DNA from 2 places in the Pseudomonas arabinosi genome. Region 2 is predicted to be linked to the other one. Evidence: riboswitches for the same ligand, from Rfam matches in the RefSeq annotation. Region 2 holds a riboswitch; the other holds the start of a gene.
What was found. Region 2 has a riboswitch for cobalamin ahead of cobW (cobalamin biosynthesis protein CobW). Riboswitches for the same ligand answer to the same signal wherever they lie in the genome.

Region 1 (7,673 bases), 890 kb from region 2:
AGTCATTGGGTTTCCTTGGCGTAGGCTTCGAACGCTTGCGCGAGACGTGTCCAGTCGGTTTCATCGGCGGGCAAACCGAAACGCACGCTGCTGTTGTGCATGAACAACCGCAGCAGAATGCCGCGCCGGGCCATGAACTCATGCAGGGCTTCGGCGCGATCGGTGATCAGCCATTGAAACAAGGCGCAGCCACCCTGGGGTTTGAAGCCGTGGTGTTCAAGCAGCAGCGCCAGACGTTCACTGGCCTCTTCAGTGCGAACCCGTTGCCGGACATGCCCTTCGGTATCCAGCAGACAGGCCTGCCCCAGCACCCGCGTCGGCCCGCTGACCGCCCACGGCCCCACTTGCTCGGCGAGCAACTTGAGTAACTTGCGCTCAGCCAGCACGAAACCCAGACGCACACCGGCCAGGCCGAAAAACTTGCCGAAGGAACGCAGCACGATCAACCCGACCTGATTGGCAAAAGGTGCCAGGCTCAGCTGCGGTGTGTTGTCCATGAACGCCTCGTCCACCACCAGCCAGCCACCGCGCTGGGCCAGCCGCGAGTGCCAGTCGAGCAGACGACTTGGTGTCAGGCTCAGGCCGGTTGGGTTGTTCGGGTTGACCACCACCAGCACGTCGAGACTGTCGATAAAGAAGTCGACTTCCTGCTCCAGCACTTCACGCACGATGTAGCCATTACGGCGCCACGCTTCGGCGTGTTCGGCGTAACACGGCGAGAGCACGCCGACCTTGCCGGCCCGGCGCAAACGCGGCAGCAACTGGATCGCCATTTGCGAGCCGGCCACCGGCAGCACCTGAGCGGCGCCGTAATAATCACAGGCCGCCCGCTCCAGGCCGTCATCGGTTTCCGGCAAACGCGCCCAGGCCCGCAACGGAACCTCCGGGATCGGAAACGGCCAGGGCGCGAGGCCGCTGGACAGGTCGAGCCAATCGGCTTCGGCGATGCCGTAATCGAGCGCCGCCTTGCGTAACCGACCACCGTGCTCAAGCATAGAATTCAGCCCCCACGCAGAGGATCAGCAACCATAACCATACCCCGCGCTGGACCAATTGCCAGCCGCGGTCGATGGAGTCGGCGTCCGCCGGCACGCCTTCGCCCAGTGGCGGACGCTGATGCAGTTCACCGTGATAAATCGCCGCCCCGCCCAACTCGACACCGAGCGCTCCGGCACCGGCCGCCATCACCGGACCGGCATTCGGGCTGTCCCAGGTCGGACCCTGGGTACGCCAGCATTTCAGCGCCAGTCGGGTTTTGCCCAGCAGCGCGTAGGTCAATGCCACCAAGCGTGCAGGAATGTAGTTGAGGACATCGTCGATCTTTGCCGCGGCCCAACCGAAACGTTCGAAGCGTTCATTGCGATAACCCCACATCGCATCCAGCGTGTTGCTCAAACGGTAGAGCACCACGCCAGGCGCACCGGCCACGGCAAACCAGAACAGCGCAGCGAATACCGCGTCGCTGCCGTTCTCCAGGACAGACTCTGTGGCGGCGCGGGCGACTTCGGTTTTATCCAGTTCGCTAGTCTGGCGGCTGACCAGATAACTGACCCGTTTGCGCGCCTCGTCCAAATCATCGCTGCGCAGTGCCTTGGCCACCGGCTCGACGTGTTCACCGAGGCTGCGCATGCCAAGGGCGCAATAGAGCACGAGAATCTCGACAATCCAGCCGACATAGGGCGCCCAGGAAAACGCCGTGGCCAGCAGGGTCAGCGGCAACACGGCGATGACCCAAGCAGTCACGCCATGGCTGCGCCAGCCGCGACCCTCACCATTGAACCGTTGCTCGATGCGGTCGGCAAAACGGCCGAACGCCACCAGCGGATGCCAGCGTTTGGGTTCACCCAGCAGCGCATCCAGCGCAACCGCAGCGACACTCAACAACGCCACACTCATTGACTCACTCCCCAATAATTTTCATACAGCAACTCGCTGAGCGGACGCGCCTGCGCCCAGCCTTCGAGTACCAGCATCGGCGCCGGATAGAATTCCTTGACCGGGCCTAGACAAAGAACGGCCAACGGCTTGGCTCCGGCGGGTAAACCCAGCAAGTCCGCCAGTGCTTGCGGCTCGAACAGCGACACCCAGCCCATGCCCAATCCTTCAGCGCGGGAGGCCAGCCAGAGGTTCTGGATCGCGCAGGACAACGAGGCCATGTCCATTTCCGGCAAGGTGCGACGGCCGAAGATGTGACGCTCGCGATCGTCCATCAGCGCGGCGACCAGTACCTCGGCGCAGTCGTTGATGCCTTCGACTTTCAGCTTCATGAATTCATCGGAGCGCTCGCCGAGGGCTTCGGCGGTGCGGATGCGTTCTTCTTCCACCAGTAACTGGATCTTGCCGCGCAGGGCTCGATCGCTGATGCGGATGAACCGCCAGGGCTGCATCAGGCCGACACTCGGTGCCTGATGCGCGGCTTCGAGCAGGCGCCGCAGTAACTCGGGCTCGACGGTGCCACCGCTGAAATGACGCATGTCGCGACGTTCGCCGATGGCTCGGTAGACCGCCGCGCGCTCAGCTTCGGAGAAGGCGTTGTCAGTCATGGCCTCTTCGCGAGCAAGCCCGCTCCCACAGTGGACCGCGTTTCTTCAGGCAACACACTTTCTAATGTGGGAGCGACGGTGCGACGATTCGACTTGCTCGCGAAGGCGTCCTCAAGGTCAGGCGCAAACAGCGCGGCAATCGCCGATGGATTGGACGGAAAATAAAAGTGCACATACGAGGCAGTCATCCGCCCTTCGCGATAAACCGCCTCCGCCCCTCGCCCACCGTTCGGGCTCAATCCACGAGCAATCGGCTCAAGCTCGGTACTGGTCAGCGAATGGTGATAGGTGTGTCCGCGCAACGAACCTTCCGGCAACTCGACTGCCTGCAACGCCAACGCGGCCAGACGCTTTTGCATCACCGCATCACCGGCCAGCAAGCCGACCAATTCAGCGCGAGTGCCCTCGAGATCGGTCAGAGAGTCGAGCAGATACAGCATGCCGCCGCACTCGGCCAACAACGGCTTGCCCGCCGCATGGTGAGCACGGATGGCGGCCAGCATCGTGGTGTTCTGTGACAGCGCCACATGGTGCAATTCGGGATAACCGCCCGGCAGATAGAGGCTGTCTGCCTGCGGCAATTGCGTGTCACGGATTGGCGAGAAAAACGACAACTCGGCACCCATGGCTCGCAGCAAATCCAGGCTCGCGCCATAGGTGAAGGCAAACGCTTCGTCACGGGCCACGGCGATACGCACGCCGGCCAGCAACGGTTCTGTAGCGATCACATCGGGGGCGGCGAATTCCACCGCGGGTGGCAGCGCGACCTCGCAACTGCTGGCCAGCGCATCGGCCGCCGCATCGAGACGCAGATCAAGATCGTTCAACTCACTGGCCTGAACCAGACCGAGATGCCGACTCGGCAATTCGATGCCGGTTTCCCGGGACAAGGCGCCGTACCAGCGCAAGCCTTCAGTGAGGCTGCCTTCCAGTAATTGCGCGTGACGCAGGGTGCCGACGCGGTTGGCCAACACGCCAGCAAACGGCAAGTCCGGCTGATAGCGCGCCAGCCCCAGGGCCAGTGCGCCAAAGGTCTGGGCCATGGCGGTGCCGTCGATCACACCGAGCACCGGCACACCGAAGTGCCTCGCCAGATCAGCGCTGGACGGCGTGCCGTCGAACAGGCCCATGACGCCTTCGATGAGGATCAGATCGGCTTCGCCGGCGGCTTCCCACAACAGTCGACGACTTTCCTGCTCGCCGACCATCCACATGTCCAGTTGATAAACCGGTGCACCGCTGGCGCGCTCGAGAATCATCGGGTCGAGGAAGTCCGGGCCGCATTTGAACACGCGCACCTTGCGCCCCTGATTGCGATGCAAACGGGCCAGTGCGGCGGTGACGGTGGTCTTGCCCTGACCGGAGGCCGGCGCGGCAATCAATACCGCCGGGCATTGACGATGGCTATTCATAAAGTGCAGCTCACAACTCGACGCCTTTTTGCGCTTTGATCCCGGCCTGGAACGCGTGCTTGATCACGCCCATTTCGGTGACGGTGTCGGCCAGCTCGATCATCTCCGGCTTGGCGCCGCGACCGGTCACCACCACGTGCTGCATCGGCGGACGGGCCTGTAAGTCGCTGAGCACCTGATCGAGATCCAGATAACCGTGCTTGAGCGCAATGTTCAATTCATCCAGCACCACCAGGCCGATCGACGGGTCACGCAGCAATTCGCGGGACACCGCCCACGCGGCTTCAGCGGCGGCGATATCACGCTGGCGATCCTGGGTTTCCCAGGTGAAGCCCTCGCCCATCACATGAAAACGCACCTGTTCCGGGAAGCGCCGGAAGAACAGTTCTTCGCCGGTGCTGCTGCGCCCTTTAATGAACTGCACCACACCACACTGCATGCCGTGGCCCATGGACCGGGCGAGCATGCCGAAGGCCGAGCTGCTTTTGCCTTTGCCGTTGCCGGTCAGCACCAGCAGCAGGCCACATTCATTCGGGGAATTGGCGATGCGTTCGTCGATCACGGCTTTTTTGCGCAGCATGCGCGCCAGATGACGTTCGTCACGATCGGGGGTATCAGTCATGGGGGAGCTCTCCGTTGAGGCTGGATAACGGCGGGCAGGCACAAGAATAGACGGCAAAAAGCCTGGCATCGCCCACCGTGATGCCGCTGGATGGATCAGGCCGGTCTCCGGGCTCATGAGCGGCATTTTGCCTGGCTGCGCGCCTTCCCATGTCTACGACACAGTGGCTCAAGGCGCAGTCTTCACTCATTTACCGTTGCGGGGGCAGCGCCGGGATCGCGAGCCTTCATCAATTGAAGAGATCGCTCACCGGCTTCCCTGTTTCACTCTGTCGACCAAGGTCACAGAGCACCTGAAACAAGCCGCGAAGGTTAGAGGGTTGGGGATGGAGCGTCAATTGAAGACGGGCGGCCTGCGAGCGAATAACTGCCGTCGATCAATTATCTGACGCCAATCTTGTGCCACACTCTCAGCAGTGATATCAAAGAGCCACAATCTCACAATACAATAACAAGGGTGAGCCACATGCAAGGCATGATCATCAGCAATCCGAAGCTGGAATTCCTGCGCCCGGTGCTGGAACGCTGGTTTGACTGTATCGACCGCTACAACGCCGTGCGCGGCGATAACGACACGCCTTACTGGTTCGACGAAAAAGCCAACCTGAGCCTGCTTTCCGCCGCGGCCTGGATGGCGGAAATGGTCACGCTGCAACAAACACCGACCCGCAAACAGACCGAAGAAGGCGAACGCAATGGCCGCGCCGACCTGTTTATCGCAACCAGCGAAGAACGCGCTTACCTTCAGGCGACCCAGCGCTGGCCCCGCGTCAACAGCCTGAACCTGACTCAAGCATTGCTGGACATCACCAGCGACGCCAAACGCATCAGCTACGCCAGCGACCTGAAACTCGGCTGCCTGTTCGTCGCCCCGCAAAAAGCCCAACAAAGCGCCACCCCGGAAGAACTCCAGGACATGGTCGATGACCTGCAAAAGGAACACACCTGCGCGGTGGCCTGGTACTTCCCCTATGCCTATCGCAAGTTGCGCAACGAAGCCGGCAACTATCACCCCGGCATAGCCGTGCTGTTCAAGGAAGCCCGCGGCTGACCCGTTGAACCATCGCGCATCTGCGCTTCTCTATTGATTAGTCAATGCATTCATAGGGAAGATCAGCATGCGCAAGCCCCAGCTCGTTCTCGTCATCGTGCTCGCCGGAGGGCTTGCGGCCTGTGGTGAAACTGCCAGGCTGCAAGTCTCCGACGGCATCGGCCCATCACCCAAGCTGCCAGAACCGAATAAAACCCTGATCCCGACAGTGAACATCGCCCCGGCGATCGGCTGGCCGGACGGCACGAAACCCATCGCCGCGACAGGGACTCAGGTGGCGGCTTTTGCTGAAGGTCTCGATCACCCGCGCTGGCTCTACGTGCTGCCCAACGGCGACGTGCTGGTCGCCGAAACCAACGCACCACCCAAACCCGATGACGGCAAAGGCGTTCGTGGCTGGGTCATGGGCAAAGTCATGGGCCGTGCCGGTGCCGGCGTACCGAGCCCGAACCGCATCACGCTGCTGCGGGACAAGGACCACGACGGCATCGCCGAAGCCCGCACGGTGTTTCTGGAAAACCTCAACTCACCCTTCGGCATGACTCTGGTCGGCAATGACCTGTACGTCGCCGACACGGACCGCTTGCTGCGCTTCCACTATGAAAACGGCGAGACGGCGATCAAGTCGCAGCCGATGAAGGTGATCGACCTGCCGGGCGGTACGCTGAATCATCACTGGACCAAAAACGTCATCGCCAGCAAGGACGGCAGCAAGCTGTACGTCACGGTGGGCTCCAACAGCAACGTCGCCGAAAACGGCATGGACAAGGAAGAAGGTCGCGCGGCGATCTGGGAAGTGGATCGCGCCACCGGCAACCATCGCATCTTCGCCTCGGGGATTCGTAACCCAAACGGCCTGGCCTGGGAGCCTCGGAGCGGCGCACTGTGGACGGCAGTAAACGAGCGCGACGAAATCGGCAGTGATCTGGTGCCGGACTACATCACTTCTGTGAAGGACGGCGGGTTCTACGGCTGGCCTTACAGTTATTACGGTCAGCACGTCGACATCCGCGTGGAGCCGCAAAACCCCGACCTGGTGGCCAAGGCCATCGCGCCGGACTACGCGGTCGGCCCGCATACCGCCTCGTTGGGCCTGACGTTTGCTGAAGGCAACAGGCTGCCGGCGCAGTTCAAGGAAGGGGCATTCATCGGCCAGCACGGCTCGTGGAACCGTGAACCGCACAGCGGCTACAAAGTGATTTTCGTACCGTTCAGCGCAGGTAAACCGGCTGGACAGCCGATTGATGTGCTCACCGGCTTCCTCAACAACGAGGAAAAAGCCATGGGCCGTCCGGTAGGTGTGGTAATTGATCAGCAGGGTGATTTGTTGGTGGCCGATGACGTGGGCAACAAGGTGTGGCGCGTGTCGGCGGTTAAATAAATGTCGAACCGCACATAACCCATGTGGGATCAGCGTTTAGCGCTTGCGACAGAGTGTGAGGCCATCGCCTATCGGCAACAACGACAGGTCGACACGCGAATCATCTTTCAAGGCGCGATTGAGCGCCTGGATGGCTCGGGTGTCTTCGCTCTCGGGATTGTCCTCAAGCACCCGTCCGCTCCACAGCGTGTTATCAAACACCGCCAGCCCGCCGACGCGCAGCAGACGCAATGCGTGCTCCAGATAGCGCGGGTAGTTGGCTTTATCGGCATCGATGAAGATCAGGTCGAATGACGCTTGCTGGTCCAGCTGAGCCAGGGTTTCCAGTGCGGGTGCCAGACGCAGATCGATCCGCTCGGCAAGCCCCGCCTCCTGCCAGTAACGGCGCGCGGTGGCGTTGTAGTCACCGGGAATGTCACAGCAGGTCAGCGAACCGTCATCTGGCAATGCAGCCGCCATGCACAAGGCGCTGTAACCGGTGAAGGTGCCCACTTCCAGCAGACGCCTGGCGCCGGTGAGCTTCACCAATAGCGCGAGGAACTGACCTTGCTCGGGTGCCACCTGCCAGCGAGCCATGGGCAGCGCTTGCGTTTCGTCACGCAAACGCTTGAGCAACGGCGTTTCGCGCAGGGAAACGTCGAGCAGGTATTGATACAGGGAATCGT
Region 2 (7,673 bases):
GCTGAGGGCGTCGAGCAGACCGCGCATTTCGGCCGGGCCGCAGGCATCCAGCCTTGGCGCGACGACTTCGCGCAGGCTGTCGATGATGGCTTTCATCTCTGACCAGCCTGGCTCGTTCAGCTGCTCAACCTCAGTGACCAAGGCTTGCTCGATCAATTGCGCGGCGAACAGTTCCAGACGTTCGCGGGTATCACCTGCCGTGCGCCAGGCTTCATCGGTGAGGGATTGCAGTTCAAACGGACGCGGCCCGGTCCAAGGTTCGGCGAGCGCGCAATCCAGCGGATCGAAGCCCAACGTGAACGCCTTGGCCAAGGCCCGCAGCAGACTCGATTGCGCACCACGTCCATCGCCACGCGGAATGCGCAACAACGCCAACAACGTATCGATACGCAAACGCCCGGTCGGTGATTCGCCGAAAATGTGCAGGCCGTCGCGGATCTGCGACTCTTTCAAGTCGCACAAATAGGTGTCCAGACGCGGCAACCAGATCGCCGCATCGGCATCGCTGTCGAGCTTTTCGTCCAGTTGCAGTTCGCGGTCGATGTGCGTATCGCGCACCAGTTGCAGGATGTCGCGCTGCAATTCCCGGGCACGGCGCGGATCGAGCAATTGCGCTTCGTAATATTCGTCGGCGAGTAATTCGAGGTTGCGCAACGGGCCGTAAGTTTCGGCGCGGGTCAGCGGCGGCATCAGGTGATCGATGATCACCGCCTGCGTACGGCGCTTGGCCTGGGCGCCCTCGCCCGGATCGTTGACGATAAACGGATAGATATTCGGCAACGGCCCGAGCAGCGCATCCGGCCAGCAGTTCTCTGACAGGCCGACACCCTTGCCCGGCAGCCATTCGAGGTTGCCGTGCTTGCCGACGTGGATCACGCCGTGGGCGCCATAGGTGTTACGCAACCAGAAATAGAACGCCAGATAACCGTGAGGCGGCACCAGGTCCGGGTCGTGATACACCGCGCTCGGGTCCACCTGATAACCCCGCGCCGGTTGAATGCCGACGAAGGTCAGGCCAAAGCGCAGCCCGGCGATCATCATTCGCCCGCCACGGAACATCGGATCGTTTTCGGGCGAGCCCCAACGTTCCAGCACGGCCTGCCGATTGGACTCGGGCAAGGCGCTGAACATCAGGTTGTAGTCATCCAGCGCGAGGCTTTGCATACACGGGCGCTGGTCGAGGGTGTCGAGGTCGTTGCTGACGCCACCGAGTAACTGCTGGATCAACGCGGTGCCGCTATCAGGCAACTCGGCCGGTAGCGGATAACCTTCTTTATGCAGCGCACGCAGGATATTCAGCGCGGCAGCCGGGGTGTCGAGGCCCACGCCATTGCCGATGCGACCGTCGCGGGTCGGGTAGTTGGCGAGGATCAGGGCGATGCGCTTTTCAGCGTTGGGCACCCGCGCCAGATCAATCCAGCGTCGCGCCAGTTCGGCGACAAAATCCATGCGCTCCGGTTGTGGTCGATAGCAGACCACGTCCGACTGGCTGCGCTCGCTACGCCAGGCCAGGTCTTTGAAGCTGATCGGTCGGCTGATGATCCGCCCGTCCAGTTCCGGCAGCGCAATGTGCATCGCCAGATCACGCGGACCGAGGCCTTGTTCGCTGGCGCGCCAACCCGGTTCGTTGTCCTGGGCACAAATCGCCTGGATCACCGGGATGTTGCGGCGAAACGGCCGCAAATGCGGCGCTTCGGGGCTGGATTGCGCGAAACCGGTGGTGTTGAGAATCACCCCCGCCTCGACTTCGTCCAACAGGTCCTCGACCACCGTCAGGCAGCCGGGTTCTTTCAAACTGGCCACGGCGATCGGCAAAGGGTTTAACCCCGCCGCCTGCAACCGCTGGCAGAAAATATCGATGAAACCAGTGTTGGCCGCCTGCAAATGCGAGCGGTAAAACAGCACCGCCGCCACCGGTTGATCGGCCTGCCAGTCGGCTTGCCAATCCTTCAGTTCAGCGGGGCTTTTTTGCGGGTGGTAAATCGCCGTGCGCGGCAGGGTTTGCGGCTCGGCCCAGGCGTAGTCGCGATCCAGCCAACGATTGGCGAGGCAGCGGAAAAAAACCAGGGCATTGCTCATGCCGCCCTGACGCAAAAACTGCCAGAGCCGATCGCGGTCTTCCGCGCCCACCGTGCTTAGCTCGCTGAGTTCCGGGTCCGGGCGGTCATCGCCAGGCACCAGAATCAGCTGCACGCCGCGCTCCGACAGTTGCACCAGTTGCTCGACGCCGTAACGCCAATAGGCGATACCGCCGTGCAGCGAAATCAGAATCACCTTGGCGTGGCGCAGCACTTCGTCGACATACAGATCGACTGACGCGTGATTCTGCACCTGCATCGGATTGGCCAGGCGCACGCTCGGGTAATCGTCGGGCAACTGCTGCGCCGCTTCGGCGAGCAGCGCCAGGCTTGAGTCGCCGCTGCACAGGATCACCAGCTCGGCGGGGGTTTGTCCAAGGTCGGCAATGTTGTCATCCGACACGAAACCGCCGGGCTGGGTCCTGAGCAGGTGCATGGCTTAAACGCTGAGCGCGGCGCGCAGTTGCGATTCGAGCAGCGCGGCGTCCAGTTCCTGGCCGATCAACACCAGACGCGTGGTGCGCGCTTCATCGGCGCCCCACTGACGGTCGAAGTGCTTGTCGAAACGCGTGCCCACGCCCTGGATCAGCAGGCGCATCGGTTTGTTCGGGATCGCCGCGAAACCTTTGACACGCAGGATGCCGTGCTGGACCACCAGTTGGGTCAGCGCGTCCAGCAGCAGGCTTTCGTCGGCTTGCGGCAGTTCGATGGAGATGGAGTCGAAGGCATCGTGATCGTGATCATCTTCGCCTTCATGGTGGTGATCGTGATGGCTGTGACGGCTGTCGATGTGTTCTTCAGAGCCGGCACCGAGGCCGATCAGCACGTCCAGTGGCAGACGACCGCTGCTGGCTTCGATGATTTTCACCGCTGGCGGCAGTTCTTCAGCGACTTCCAGGCGCACACGGGCCAGGTCTTCAGGGCTGATCAGGTCGGCCTTGTTGAGGATCACCAGGTCGGCGCTGGCCAGTTGGTCGGCGAACAGCTCGTGCAACGGCGATTCGTGGTCCAGGTTGGGGTCGAGTTTGCGCTGGGCATCGACCTGGTCCGGGAAAGCCGCGAAGGTGCCGGCGGCAACCGCTGGGCTGTCGACCACGGTGATCACCGCATCAACGGTGCAGGCGCTGCGGATTTCAGGCCACTGGAAGGCTTGCACCAGCGGTTTTGGCAGGGCCAGGCCCGAGGTTTCGATGAGGATGTGGTCGAGGTCGCCGCGACGGGCGACCAATTCGCGCATCACCGGGAAGAATTCTTCTTGAACGGTGCAGCACAGGCAGCCGTTGGCCAGTTCGTAGACGCGGCCGTTGGCTTCTTCTTCAGTGCAACCGATGGAGCACTGCTTGAGGATTTCGCCGTCGATGCCCAGCTCGCCGAACTCGTTGACGATCACCGCAATGCGACGGCCCTGAGCGTTGTCGAGCATGTGCCGCAGCAAGGTGGTTTTGCCCGAGCCGAGGAAGCCGGTAACGATGGTGACGGGGAGTTTGGCCAGTGTTTTCATCGGATGCCCTTTGGCAAGGTGGCGGGCATACGGGACGACGACCGCTGCTGCATAGGCGCGCGGAAGATTTCGCCACCGGATCACCCCGCCCGGTTGTAGTGAGAATCTGTGTCGAGGCAGGTCTCCTGGCTGACGGTGTGCCGGGCTTGTGGGCCTGGCATTCGCTGCGCCTTCCCGCGAACCCGTTGCACAGGGTTTGCAGTGGCGTGGCAGCGAACATCACCGTTCACAGTTGCGGGGGCAGCCGCGGCATCGACCGCGTTCCCTTCTTAGCTTCGGCAGACGCCGAAGAACCTCGAAAGCGCAAGGCTACGCATCGTGTGGGGGCGGGTCAATGTCTTGTAGTGTCCGCACCGGCCCCATCGCGAGCAAGCTCGCTCCCACATTGGAACGCGGTCAACTGTGGGAGCGGGCTTGCTCGCGAAGGGAGCGCCGCGGTTTCCAACTGAGAACCCTTGCCAATTGACTCCCCGCCCCCGCCCATGCTCTCCTACACGCCTTGTTACGGGTGCCCTTCACAGGGTGAAACGGGAAACCGGTGAATCATGTGCTTTACTCTAAAGTCATGTCAGTCCGGTGCTGCCCCCGCAACGGTAAGCGAGCGAAGCGTCAGATCCACTGTGCCAGCAGTTCGGCATGGGAAGGTGATGCTTGCAGGTCAAGGCGAAAGCCAAGACCCCTCGTGAGCCCGGAGACCGGCCCGCAACACAAAGTGACCATTACGATCACTGAATAACAAACCCGCGGTGGGCGGGCGCTGTTTGAACCTCTGCGTGCCCGACTCGCAGGGGTCTTCCATGCGCTCTAAATCACCCGCTGACAGACCAGAGGGAAGCGCCATGTCGATTATCAGCAGCACCGGCAGCAACACCGATAAGAGCACCGCCAGCACCACCAATACCCTGACTCAACGCCTGACCGCCGCCGCGTGTGCGTCGATCCTGGGTGCGTGCCTTGTGTATTTCGCCGGTTTCTCGCACATCGAAGCGGTGCACAACGCCGCTCACGATACCCGCCACAGCTCTGCATTCCCGTGCCATTGAGACCTGCCGACATGATCAAGCGTATTGCGCAAACCGCGGGGTTCACCGGGCTTCTGGCCGCCCTGCTGCTGACCCTGCTGCAAAGCTTCTGGGTGGCTCCGCTGATTTTGCAGGCCGAGACCTACGAAAAATCCGAGCCGGCTGCTGTTGAAGTCCACGAACACGCCGCAGGTGCTGTCGCCGCTCACACTCACGATGCTGAAGCCTGGGAACCGGAAGATGGCTGGCAGCGTGTGCTGTCCACCACAGGTGGCAACCTTGTGGTCGCTGTCGGTTTCGCCTTGATGCTCGCCGGCCTCTATACCTTGCGCGCACCGACCAAAACCTCCCAAGGCCTGCTTTGGGGCCTGGCCGGTTACGCAACGTTCGTGCTGGCACCGACCCTCGGTCTGCCGCCCGAGCTGCCGGGCACTGCCGCGGCTGATTTGGCGCAACGGCAGATCTGGTGGATCGGCACGGCCGCCTCCACCGCGGTCGGCATTGCATTGATCGTGTTCAGTCGTCACTGGCTGATGAAAGTGCTCGGTGTGGCAATCCTGGCCGTTCCTCACGTGATCGGCGCACCACAACCGGAAGTCCACTCGATGCTGGCTCCGCAAGCCCTGGAAGCTCAGTTCAAAATCGCTTCGCAGCTGACCAACGTGGCATTCTGGCTGGCCCTGGGCCTGATCAGTGCCTGGTTGTTCCGCCGCAAAAGCGATGGTCAATACCACGCATGACTGAGATCAGCACAGCGCCGACGTTAGTGGTCGGCCTGGGCTGCCAGCGCGGCTGCCCCGTCAGCACGCTGCGGGCGCTGCTCGATCAGGCGTTACAGGCTCATAAAATCGGACTTCACCAGATCAAGGCCCTGGCCAGCATCGACCTGAAGCGCGAAGAGCCGGGCTTGATCGAATTGGCCGAACAACTCGCGCTGCCCCTGATGTACTTCAGCAGCGAACAATTGGCCGGCTATCAACCGCAACTCAGCCACCGCTCGGACATCGCGTTCGAACGCACCGGCTGCTACGGCGTAGCGGAAAGTGCCGCCCTGGCGCTGGCCGAACAACTGACCCAGGCACCGGCAAAACTACTGATTTCACGACAAAAATATGCCCAGGCCACCTTGGCATTGGCCGGCGCCGCCTAAAATCCTCGATAATCCTCGCCTTCGATCATGAGCAATCTTCATCTGAAGCCTTGCCCAGCCCCTTTTTCTTCACAGGAACCGACGATGACCGTCTACTTCATTGGCGCAGGTCCCGGCGACCCGGAACTGATTACCGTCAAAGGCCAACGGCTGATTCGCAGCTGCCCGGTGATCATCTATGCCGGCTCCCTGGTGCCCGCCGCCGTGCTGGAAGGCCATCGCGCCTATCAGGTAGTCAACAGCGCCGAACTGCACCTGGAACAGATCATCGAGCTGATCAAATCCGCCCATGCCAAGGGTCAGGACGTGGCCCGGGTGCACTCCGGCGATCCGAGTCTTTACGGTGCGATTGGCGAGCAGATTCGCTACTTGCGTGAACTCGACATCCCGTTTGAAATCATTCCCGGTGTCACGGCCACGGCGGCCTGCGCGGCACTGTTGGGCGCCGAACTGACGTTACCTGACGTATCGCAGAGCGTGATCCTGACCCGCTATGCCGACAAAACCGCGATGCCCGCCGGCGAGGAGCTCGGCAGCCTGGCGCAGCACGGGGCAACCATGGCGATTCATCTGGGGGTCAATCATCTGGAGAAGATCCTGGCCGAATTGCTGCCGCATTACGGCGCGGATTGCCCGATTGCGGTGATTCACCGGGCGACCTGGCCGGATCAGGACTGGGTGGTGGGGACGCTTGAAGACATTGCCGCGAAGGTTGAAGCCAAGGGGTTTCGGCGCACGGCGTTGATTTTGGTGGGCCGGGTTTTGGGCAGTGATCACTTCAGTGAGTCATCGCTGTACCGCGCGGGGCATGCGCATTTGTATCGGCCCTGAGCGTGGGAACGATCAAAAAAAACGGCGCTCACGGGGCGCCGTTTTTTTATGTCTGCAGCGAACACCTTACTTAGTAGTAGGCGTTTTCTTTCTGCGTGTGGTCGGTGACGTCACGAACGCCCTTGAGCTCGGGAATGCGCTCGAGCAAGGTGCGCTCGATGCCTTCGCGCAAGGTGACGTCTGCCTGGCCGCAGCCCTGGCAGCCACCGCCGAACTTCAGCACGGCGATGCCGTCTTCGACCACATCGATCAGGCTGACCTGGCCGCCGTGGCTGGCCAGCCCCGGGTTGATCTCGGTTTGCAGGTAATAGTTGATACGCTCGTTGATCGGGCTGTCGGCATTGACCATCGGTACTTTGGCGTTTGGCGCCTTGATGGTCAGCTGGCCGCCCATGCGGTCGGTGGCGTAGTCGACCACCGCATCGTCCAGGAAGGCTTCGCTGAACGAGTCGATGTAAGCAGTGAAGCTTTTCAGCCCCAGCGCCGTGTCTTCAGGTTTTTCTTCGCCCGGCTTGCAATAAGCAATGCAGGTTTCGGCGTACTGGGTGCCAGGCTGGGTGATAAAGACGCGGATGCCGATGCCTGGGGTGTTCTGCTTGGAGAGCAGATCAGCCAGATAATCGTGGGCGGCGTCGGTAATGGTAATAGCGGTCATGGAAACTCCTCGCAGGCTTGGGCGCAGTTTACGCCAATCATCGCGCCGCACAAAGTCCTAGTATTTTTGTCGGGAAAGAAACGGAGATCCCCTGTAGGAGTGAGCCTGCTCGCGATGGCGTCAGTTCAGCAAAATCGATGCTGACTGTAAGGATGCTATCGCGAGCAGGCTCACGCCTACAGGAGGAAGCGGTCGGACTCAAAGATTCTCGTACCGGTTCATGTCCAGCACGCCCTCTTCCACCGGATCAGTCTCGTGGACGTACCGGCTCAGGTCATGGAAGTAGAACCAGAACTGCGGATGGCTGCGGCGAATGCCCCAGCGCTCGACGATTTTCTCGAAGCGATTGGCGTCTTTGGCGTTTTCCATCTCGTACACGAACTCAGGCACTTGCTCGGCCGGGATATTGAACATGAAGTTCGGATAGCTGCTGAGC

Region 1: another riboswitch for cobalamin. It lies ahead of cobO (cob(I)yrinic acid a,c-diamide adenosyltransferase); the one in region 2 lies ahead of cobW (cobalamin biosynthesis protein CobW).

The regions. Positions count from the first base shown of each region.
Region 1 covers NZ_CP180480.1:2,210,918-2,218,590, reverse strand. Annotated here, with positions in the region: gene ACMXYJ_RS10380 (cobyric acid synthase) at 1-6, opposite strand, end outside; gene cobD (threonine-phosphate decarboxylase CobD) at 3-995, opposite strand; gene cbiB (adenosylcobinamide-phosphate synthase CbiB) at 988-1,896, opposite strand; gene bluB (5,6-dimethylbenzimidazole synthase) at 1,893-2,543, opposite strand; gene ACMXYJ_RS10360 (cobyrinate a,c-diamide synthase) at 2,540-3,955, opposite strand; gene cobO (cob(I)yrinic acid a,c-diamide adenosyltransferase) at 3,966-4,577, opposite strand; cobalamin riboswitch at 4,659-4,888, opposite strand; gene ACMXYJ_RS10350 (hypothetical protein) at 5,043-5,627, shown strand; gene ACMXYJ_RS10345 (PQQ-dependent sugar dehydrogenase) at 5,695-7,008, shown strand; gene ACMXYJ_RS10340 (O-methyltransferase) at 7,045-7,673, opposite strand, start outside.
Region 2 covers NZ_CP180480.1:3,100,868-3,108,540, reverse strand. Annotated here, with positions in the region: gene cobN (cobaltochelatase subunit CobN) at 1-2,514, opposite strand, end outside; gene cobW (cobalamin biosynthesis protein CobW) at 2,518-3,579, opposite strand; cobalamin riboswitch at 3,678-3,892, opposite strand; cobalamin riboswitch at 4,069-4,297, shown strand; gene ACMXYJ_RS14605 (CbtB domain-containing protein) at 4,419-4,622, shown strand; gene ACMXYJ_RS14600 (CbtA family protein) at 4,634-5,341, shown strand; gene ACMXYJ_RS14595 (cobalamin biosynthesis protein) at 5,338-5,751, shown strand; gene cobM (precorrin-4 C(11)-methyltransferase) at 5,836-6,582, shown strand; gene nfuA (Fe-S biogenesis protein NfuA) at 6,653-7,237, opposite strand; gene ACMXYJ_RS14580 (fatty acid cis/trans isomerase) at 7,436-7,673, opposite strand, start outside.